DNA from 3 places in the Amycolatopsis thermoflava N1165 genome. Region 3 is predicted to be linked to each of the others. Evidence: riboswitches for the same ligand, from Rfam matches in the RefSeq annotation. Region 3 holds a riboswitch; each other region holds the start of a gene.
The links. Region 3 has a riboswitch for S-adenosylmethionine ahead of AMYTH_RS0114045 (aminotransferase class V-fold PLP-dependent enzyme). Riboswitches for the same ligand answer to the same signal wherever they lie in the genome.

Region 1: linked by a shared signal. The riboswitch ahead of thrC (threonine synthase) and the one ahead of AMYTH_RS0114045 (aminotransferase class V-fold PLP-dependent enzyme) in region 3 are both predicted to bind S-adenosylmethionine.
Region 2: linked by a shared signal. The riboswitch ahead of AMYTH_RS0134195 (methionine ABC transporter ATP-binding protein) and the one ahead of AMYTH_RS0114045 (aminotransferase class V-fold PLP-dependent enzyme) in region 3 are both predicted to bind S-adenosylmethionine.

What each region holds. Positions count from the first base shown of each region.
Region 1 covers NZ_KI421511.1:3,847,033-3,849,286, forward strand. Annotated here, with positions in the region: gene holA (DNA polymerase III subunit delta) at 1-840, opposite strand, end outside; SAM riboswitch class I at 977-1,109, shown strand; gene thrC (threonine synthase) at 1,123-2,254, shown strand, end outside.
Region 2 covers NZ_KI421511.1:6,874,488-6,876,741, forward strand. Annotated here, with positions in the region: gene rsmA (16S rRNA (adenine(1518)-N(6)/adenine(1519)-N(6))-dimethyltransferase RsmA) at 1-745, shown strand, start outside; SAM riboswitch class I at 811-902, shown strand; gene AMYTH_RS0134195 (methionine ABC transporter ATP-binding protein) at 1,090-2,103, shown strand; gene AMYTH_RS0134200 (DHA2 family efflux MFS transporter permease subunit) at 2,151-2,254, opposite strand, start outside.
Region 3 covers NZ_KI421511.1:2,796,223-2,798,476, reverse strand. Annotated here, with positions in the region: gene AMYTH_RS0114050 (potassium/proton antiporter) at 1-719, shown strand, start outside; SAM riboswitch class IV at 766-880, shown strand; gene AMYTH_RS0114045 (aminotransferase class V-fold PLP-dependent enzyme) at 915-2,237, shown strand.

The DNA of each region.
Region 1 (2,254 bases), 1.1 Mb from region 3:
GCGGGACTGCCCCTGCGCCTTGCGGATCTTCCACGGCGGCATGCCCAGCTCACCGGCCATCTGGTTCGGGTTGCCGCGGCCCGCCGCCGACACGCGGGCGATCGTGCGGACGGCGTCCGCGAGGGCGTCGGCGATCAGGACGTGCGCCACGCCGATCTGGAGCGCCCACCGCATCGCTTCGAGCGCCGCGCCGCGCTCGCCCGCGACGGCCTTCTCCGCCACCGCGAAACCCGTCACGTCCGCGCGGCCCCGGTGGTAGCGGCGCACGGCTTCCTCGTCGACCCGGCCGCCCGAGTCGGCCACCAGCTGCGACGCCGCCGCGGCCAGCTCCCGCAGGTCGGATCCGACGGCATCGATCAGCGCAGCCACCCCGGCCGGGTCGATCTTGCCGCCGGCCTGCCGGACCTCGTTGCGGACGAACGACTCCCGATCGGCCGGCCGGGTGATCTTCGGGCATTCGGTGACCTGGGCGCCGGCCTTGCGCAGCGCCGCCGGCAGCGACTTGGCCGCCTTGCTGCGGCCACCACCGGTGTGCACGACGACCAGGACGACACCGTCGGCCGGCATCTTCGCGTAGGCGAGCACCGCGTCGGCCAGCTCCTGGCCGATGTCCTGCGCGCCTTCCAGCACGATCACCCGGCCCTCGCTGAACAGCGACGGGCTGACCAGCTCGGCCAGGCCGGGCGGCGTGAGATCGGACACCCGGACCTTCGTCAGCTCGGCCGTCGCGTCCTCCCGGCGCGCCTGTTCCAGGGCGGCGCGGACGGCGCGCTCGACGAGCAGCTCCTCTTCACCGAGCACGAGCTGCAGGGGGGCGGAGGTGGTTGCCGGCGCGGTCACGGTTCAGATCCTCCCACGGGCCACCGACAGCTCCGGAGCGTGATGAAACCCGCAGGGGCATGGCGTGCTCCGAGCGTGGTGCCGTATGTTGTCAACCAGGCATCGCGCGAGCGCGACAGCCACCACAACCGAATACCGCTCATCCAGAGGGGCAGAGGGAACGGCCCGACGAAGCCCCGGCAACCGGCGTCAGCCTGTCATCTCGATTCCGCGAGGTAGCTGACGATCACGGTGCCAATTCCGGCCCGCGTCAGCGGGGCAGATGAGGAAAGGAACCTCGCGATGACTGCAGCCCTCGATTCGACCACCACCCGTCGCACCGTCGACCTCGGTCCGGCCGTGGAACTGGTCTCCAAGGAAGAGGGCCACCGCCAGCCCCTCGCCCCGGAGTTCGTCTCCGCCGAGGACTTCTCGCCGCTGGAGGTCGCCTACGACTTCGGTCGCGTCCGCCGTGAGGACATCGAGGCGGGCCCGCGCAACATCTGGCGCTACAAGCGGCTGCTGCCGGTGCCTTCGAACGTCGAGGAGGTCCCGAACACCGAGCCCGGCTGTACCAGGCTGGTGAAGGCCGACCGGCTCGCCAAGGCTCTCGGTGTGAAGAGCCTGTGGGTCAAGGACGACACCGGCAACCCCACCCACTCGTTCAAGGACCGCGTCGTCGCCGTCGCACTGGCCGCGGCTCGCGAGTTCGGGTTCGACACCCTGGCCTGCCCCTCCACCGGCAACCTGGCCAACGCCGTCGCCGCCGCCGCGGCCCGCGCAGGCTGGCAGTCCGTGGTGCTCATCCCGTCCTCGCTCGAGCGCGCCAAGGTCCTGACCACCGCGGTCTACGACGGCAACCTGATCGCTGTCGACGGCAACTACGACGACGTCAACCGCCTGGCCACCGAGCTGGCCGCCGAGCACGAGAACTGGGCGTTCGTGAACGTCAACGTCCGCCCGTACTACTCCGAGGGCTCGAAGACGCTCGCCTACGAGGTCGCCGAGCAGCTCGGCTGGCGGATCCCCGAGCAGATCGTCGTGCCGATCGCCTCGGGCTCCCAGCTGACCAAGGTGGACAAGGGCTTCCGCGAGTTCGCCAAGCTGGGCCTGGTCGAGGACACCCCGTACAAGGTGTTCGGCGCGCAGGCGGCCGGCTGCTCGCCGGTTTCCGCGGCGTTCCGCAACGGTCACGACGTCGTGCAGCCGGTCAAGCCGGACACCATCGCCCGCTCGCTCGCGATCGGCAACCCGGCCGACGGCCCCTACGTGCTCGACACGGTTCGCCGCACGGGCGGCGCGATCGAGGACGTGACCGACGAAGAGGTCGTCGAGGGCATCCGCCTGCTCGCCCGCACCGAGGGCATCTTCACCGAGACCGCCGGTGGCGTCACCGTCGCAACGGCGAAGAAGCTCATCGAGGCCGGCAAGATCG
Region 2 (2,254 bases), 4.1 Mb from region 3:
CGTCGACCTCTCCGGAGTGGGCGACGGCGACCACGTCCTGGAAGTCGGTCCGGGCCTCGGCTCCCTGACCCTCGGCCTCCTGGACTCGGGCGCACGGGTCACCGCCGTCGAAATCGACCCGGTCCTCGGCGAGCGCCTGCCGGCCACGATCACCGAGCGCGCCCCCGAGGCCGCCGCCCGGTTCACCGTGCACATCCAGGACGCCCTCAAGCTCCAGCGCGCGGACCTGGCGCAGGAGCCCACGCACCTCGTGGCCAACCTGCCCTACAACGTCGCCGTCCCGGTGGTCCTGCACCTGCTCGCCGAGCTGCCGTCGCTGGCGCACGGCCTGGTGATGGTGCAGACGGAGGTCGCCGACCGGATGGCCGCGGGCCCCGGCAGCCGCATCTATGGCGTCCCGAGCGTGAAGCTCGCCTGGTACGGCCCGGCCCGCAAGGTCGCGCCCGTGCCGCGCGCGGTGTTCTGGCCGGTGCCGAACGTCGACTCCGCGCTCGTCGGCTTCGAGCGCGCCGCGGAACCGGTGTCGGACGCGGACCGGGACGAGGTCTTCGCCGTCGTCGACGCCGCCTTCGCCCAGCGTCGCAAGACCCTGCGCGCCGCGTTGTCGTCGTGGGCGGGCTCGGGGGAGAAGGCCGAGGCGATCCTCCGCGCGGCCGGCGTCGACCCTCGCGCGCGGGGCGAGCAACTGGGGGTAAGGGACTTCGCCAAGATCGCCAAGAGCAAGTCCTTACCACCGTTTGTGTGATCTCGCACCCTGATCCGGACCAGGGACTTGCCAAAAAGATGTGAAGTCCGTTCTACTCTTTGAGGTATCCATCCCGAGCGGCTGAGAGACCTGGCTCGCCGAAGCCGCAGCAACCACCCCACCCGGGCGCAGGTGCTAACGCCAGGACCGATGGAGGATTCCTGTGTACCGCACGATGCTCACGAGGCGCCGCGTCGTCGACGAATGTCGTCGCACGGTCTGCGCGTGTCGTCGCTGACCGCTTTCCCTTCACCACCATTTCCTGATTTCGCCTGACCGTCCTCTGTAGACGGTCTACTTGGTGTGCGGTCGGCGCGTTCGCGCCCGTTGTGCTGGAGCCATTCGTGATCACTGTCGAAAACCTGACCAAGTCCTTCCCCGGTGCCGCCAAGCCCGTCCACGCCCTGCGGGACGTGAGCGTCGAGGTGCCCGCCGGCGCCCTGTTCGGCGTCGTCGGCCCGGCCGGCTCCGGCAAGTCCACCCTGACCCGGTGCATCGCCCTGCAGGAGAAGCCCGACCGTGGCGTCGTGCGGCTGGACGGCCTGAACACCACCGGTCTCGACGGGCGGAAGCTGCGCGAGGTGCGCCGCCAGGTCGCGGTGCTGGACGCGCAGCCGGTGCTGCACGCCGAGCGCACCGTGGCGGGCAACGTCGCGGCCCCGCTGGAGCAGCTCGGCCTGGAGGGCCCGCAGCGGCGCAGCCGTGTCGGCCGCCTGCTCGACCTGGCCGGCCTGACCCAGCGCGCCGCGCTGCGCCCGAGTGAACTCACCCCGGGCCAGCGTCGCCGCGTCGCGCTCGCCCGGTCGCTGGCCGCGGGCCCGGCCGTGCTGCTCGCCGACGACCCGACCGCCGGTGTCGGCGCCGAGGAGACCGGCGCGGTGCTGACTGTCCTCGACCGCGCCCGCGCGGAGCTGGGCGTGACGGTGCTGCTGACCACCCAGGACGGTGCCGCGGTGCGGCGCGTCTGCGACGGGGTCGCGGTGCTGGAGGACGGGCGGCTCGTCGAGCAGGGCACCGTCCTGGAGTTGCTGGCGAACCCGGCCAGCAAGGTCGCGCAGAGCCTGCTGCCCCCGATCGACACGCCGCGCAGCCAGTCGTCGAGCTACGACCGGTCCGTCGACGTGGTGCTGATCGGCTTCGCGGCCGTCGGCGCGCTGCTGCCCGAGGCCTCCGCCCGGTTCGAGGTCGAGCTCGCCACCATCGGCGGCGGCCTGACCCGCGTCGGGGACACCCCGGTGGCCCGGTTCCGGGTCGGAGTCAACGGCAGCCAGGCCGACGCGGCGCTGGCGTGGATCGCCGACCGCGGCGCGCACGTCGTGCACCCGAAGGAAGGCCCGAAGAGCGTCGTCGCGGCCTGACCAGGCGCGAGAGGAGGGGCGTCCCGGCCGGGGCGCCCCTCCTCGTCTCACTTCCCCCGGACCAGGACCCCGACCGCGATCGCGCCTGCGGCCACGATCGCCGCGGCCCAGCCGTTCGCCACCGCGTAGCCGTGCACGGTCGCCGCGGGCA
Region 3 (2,254 bases):
TGCCGCACCGCTCGGACACGCTGTCCTTCGCCGAGGGGCTCGGCTGGCTCGCCCAGATCGGGTTGTTCGTGTTGCTGGGCCTGTTCGCCTCGCCCGAACGGCTGCTGGAGTCGATCGTGCCGGGCCTGATCGCCGCCGCGGTGGTGCTGGTGTTCGCGCGGCCGGTGTCGGTGCTGGTGTCGCAGCTGCCGTTCAAGGTGCCGCTGCGCGAGCAGGTGTTCCTGTCCTGGGCGGGGTTGCGCGGCGCGGTGCCGATCGTGCTGGCGATGATCCCGCTCTCCCACGCGATGCCCGGCGCGCAACGGCTCGTGGACGCGGTGTTCGTGCTGGTGATCGTGCTCACCCTGGTGCAGGGCCTCACGCTCGGCCCGCTGGCCCGGGTGCTGCGGCTGAAGGCGGACACCGAGCCGAAGGAGATCGAGGTCGACGCCGCGCCGCTGGACGAGCTGCAGGCCGAGCTGCTGCAGGTCAAGATCCAGCCCGGCTCGCGCCTGCACGGCGTGTACCTGTCGGAGCTGCGGCTGCCCGCCGGGGCGTCGCTGAGCCTGATCGTCCGCGACGGCCGCAGTTTCACCCCGCAGCGCACCGACCGGCTGCAGCGTGGCGACCAGATCCTGATCGTGAGCACCGAGTCCGCGCGGGAGGCCGCCGAGCGGCGCATCCGCGCGGTGGACCGGGCCGGTCCGCTGGCGCGCTGGAAGGGCGAGTCCGGCACCTGAGACCCGCTGGCGCGCGGCGGGGGCGATCGGTTACTGTGTCCGCGTAGGTCATGAGTGCCAGCGCCAAGCCCCGGCTCGCTGGCCGGCAACCCTCCTTCCGCGGTGGGGTGCCCCGGGTGAGGACCTGGCTCGTCGCGAGGTGCGGCGGGCAAGCGCGGACCCCCTGGCGGGTCCCTGGACCCGAGGAGCCTTTCGATGACTCTCGCTCTCGAACGCGTCACCACCCCCGCCGTCACCGCCGCCGCGGCCGTCCCGCTGGTCACCGGCGGGGAGCTGGACTACGCCAACCTCGACCACGCGGCCAGCGCCCCATGCCTGGAGGACGTGCGCCGCGCGGTGGACGAGTTCCTGCCGCACTACGCGAGCGTGCACCGCGGGGCCGGGTTCGCCTCGCAGGTGTCCACAAAGGTCTACGAGCGTACCCGGGACGTGCTGCGCCGGTTCGTCGGCGCCCGGTCCTCGGACGCGGTCGTGTTCACCCGCAACACCACCGACGCGCTGAACCTGCTGGCCCGCAGCGTGCCGCGGCACACGTCGGTGGTCCTGTTCGACACCGAGCACCACGCCGCGCTGCTGCCCTGGCGCGGCCCGAACGTGCGCCGGATCCCGCTGCCGAACACGCGGCTGGCCGCGGTGTCCGCTGTGGACAGTGCGCTGGCGGGGTGCCCGGAGGGGCCGCGGCTGGTGGTCGTCACCGGTGCGTCGAACGTGACCGGGGAACTGCTGCCGGTGGCGGAGATCGCGGCGGTGGCTCGCCGGCACGGCGCGCGCGTCGCGCTGGACGGCGCCCAGCTCGCCCCGCACCGGCCGATCTCGGTGCGGGAGCTGGACGTCGACTACGTGGTGCTGTCCGGGCACAAGCTGTACGCGCCGTTCGGCGCGGGCGCGCTGATCGGGCGCGGCGACTGGCTGCGCGCGGCGGATCCGTACCTGGCCGGTGGCGGGGCCACGAAGCTGGTGCGCCGCGACGGCGACGGTCTCGGGGTGGCGTGGCAGAGCGGGGTGGAGCGGCACGAGGCCGGTTCGCCCAACACCGTCGGCGTGTACGCGCTGGGCGTGGCGTGCGAGCAGCTGGCGGCGTCGTGGGACGCGGTGGCCGCGCACGAGCGGGAGCTGCTGGAGCGGCTGACGCGGGGTCTCGCCGCGGTGCCGGGGCTGGCGGAGCTGCGCCTGTTCGACGGCGCGGCGGAGCGGGTCGGCACGGTGAGCTTCGTGCTCGACGGGTTCGAGCCGGGCTGGGTGGCGGCGGTCCTGTCGGCCGAGTACGGCATCGGCGTCCGCGACGGCGCGTTCTGCGCGCACATCGCGGTGCGGCGGCTGGTGGAGCGCAGCGGCGGGGAGGGCCAGCAGGCGCTGCGGGTGAGCCTCGGCCTCGGCACCACGACCGAGCACGTCGACCGGCTGGTGACCGCGTTGCGGCAGATCGTCGCGCGGGGCGCGCGGTGGACGTACGGCGTGGTCGACGGCCGGTGGGCGCCGTGCCCGGACCCGCGGCCGCTGCCGGACTTCCTGCGCTGAGCGGCGGGTGGCTGCGG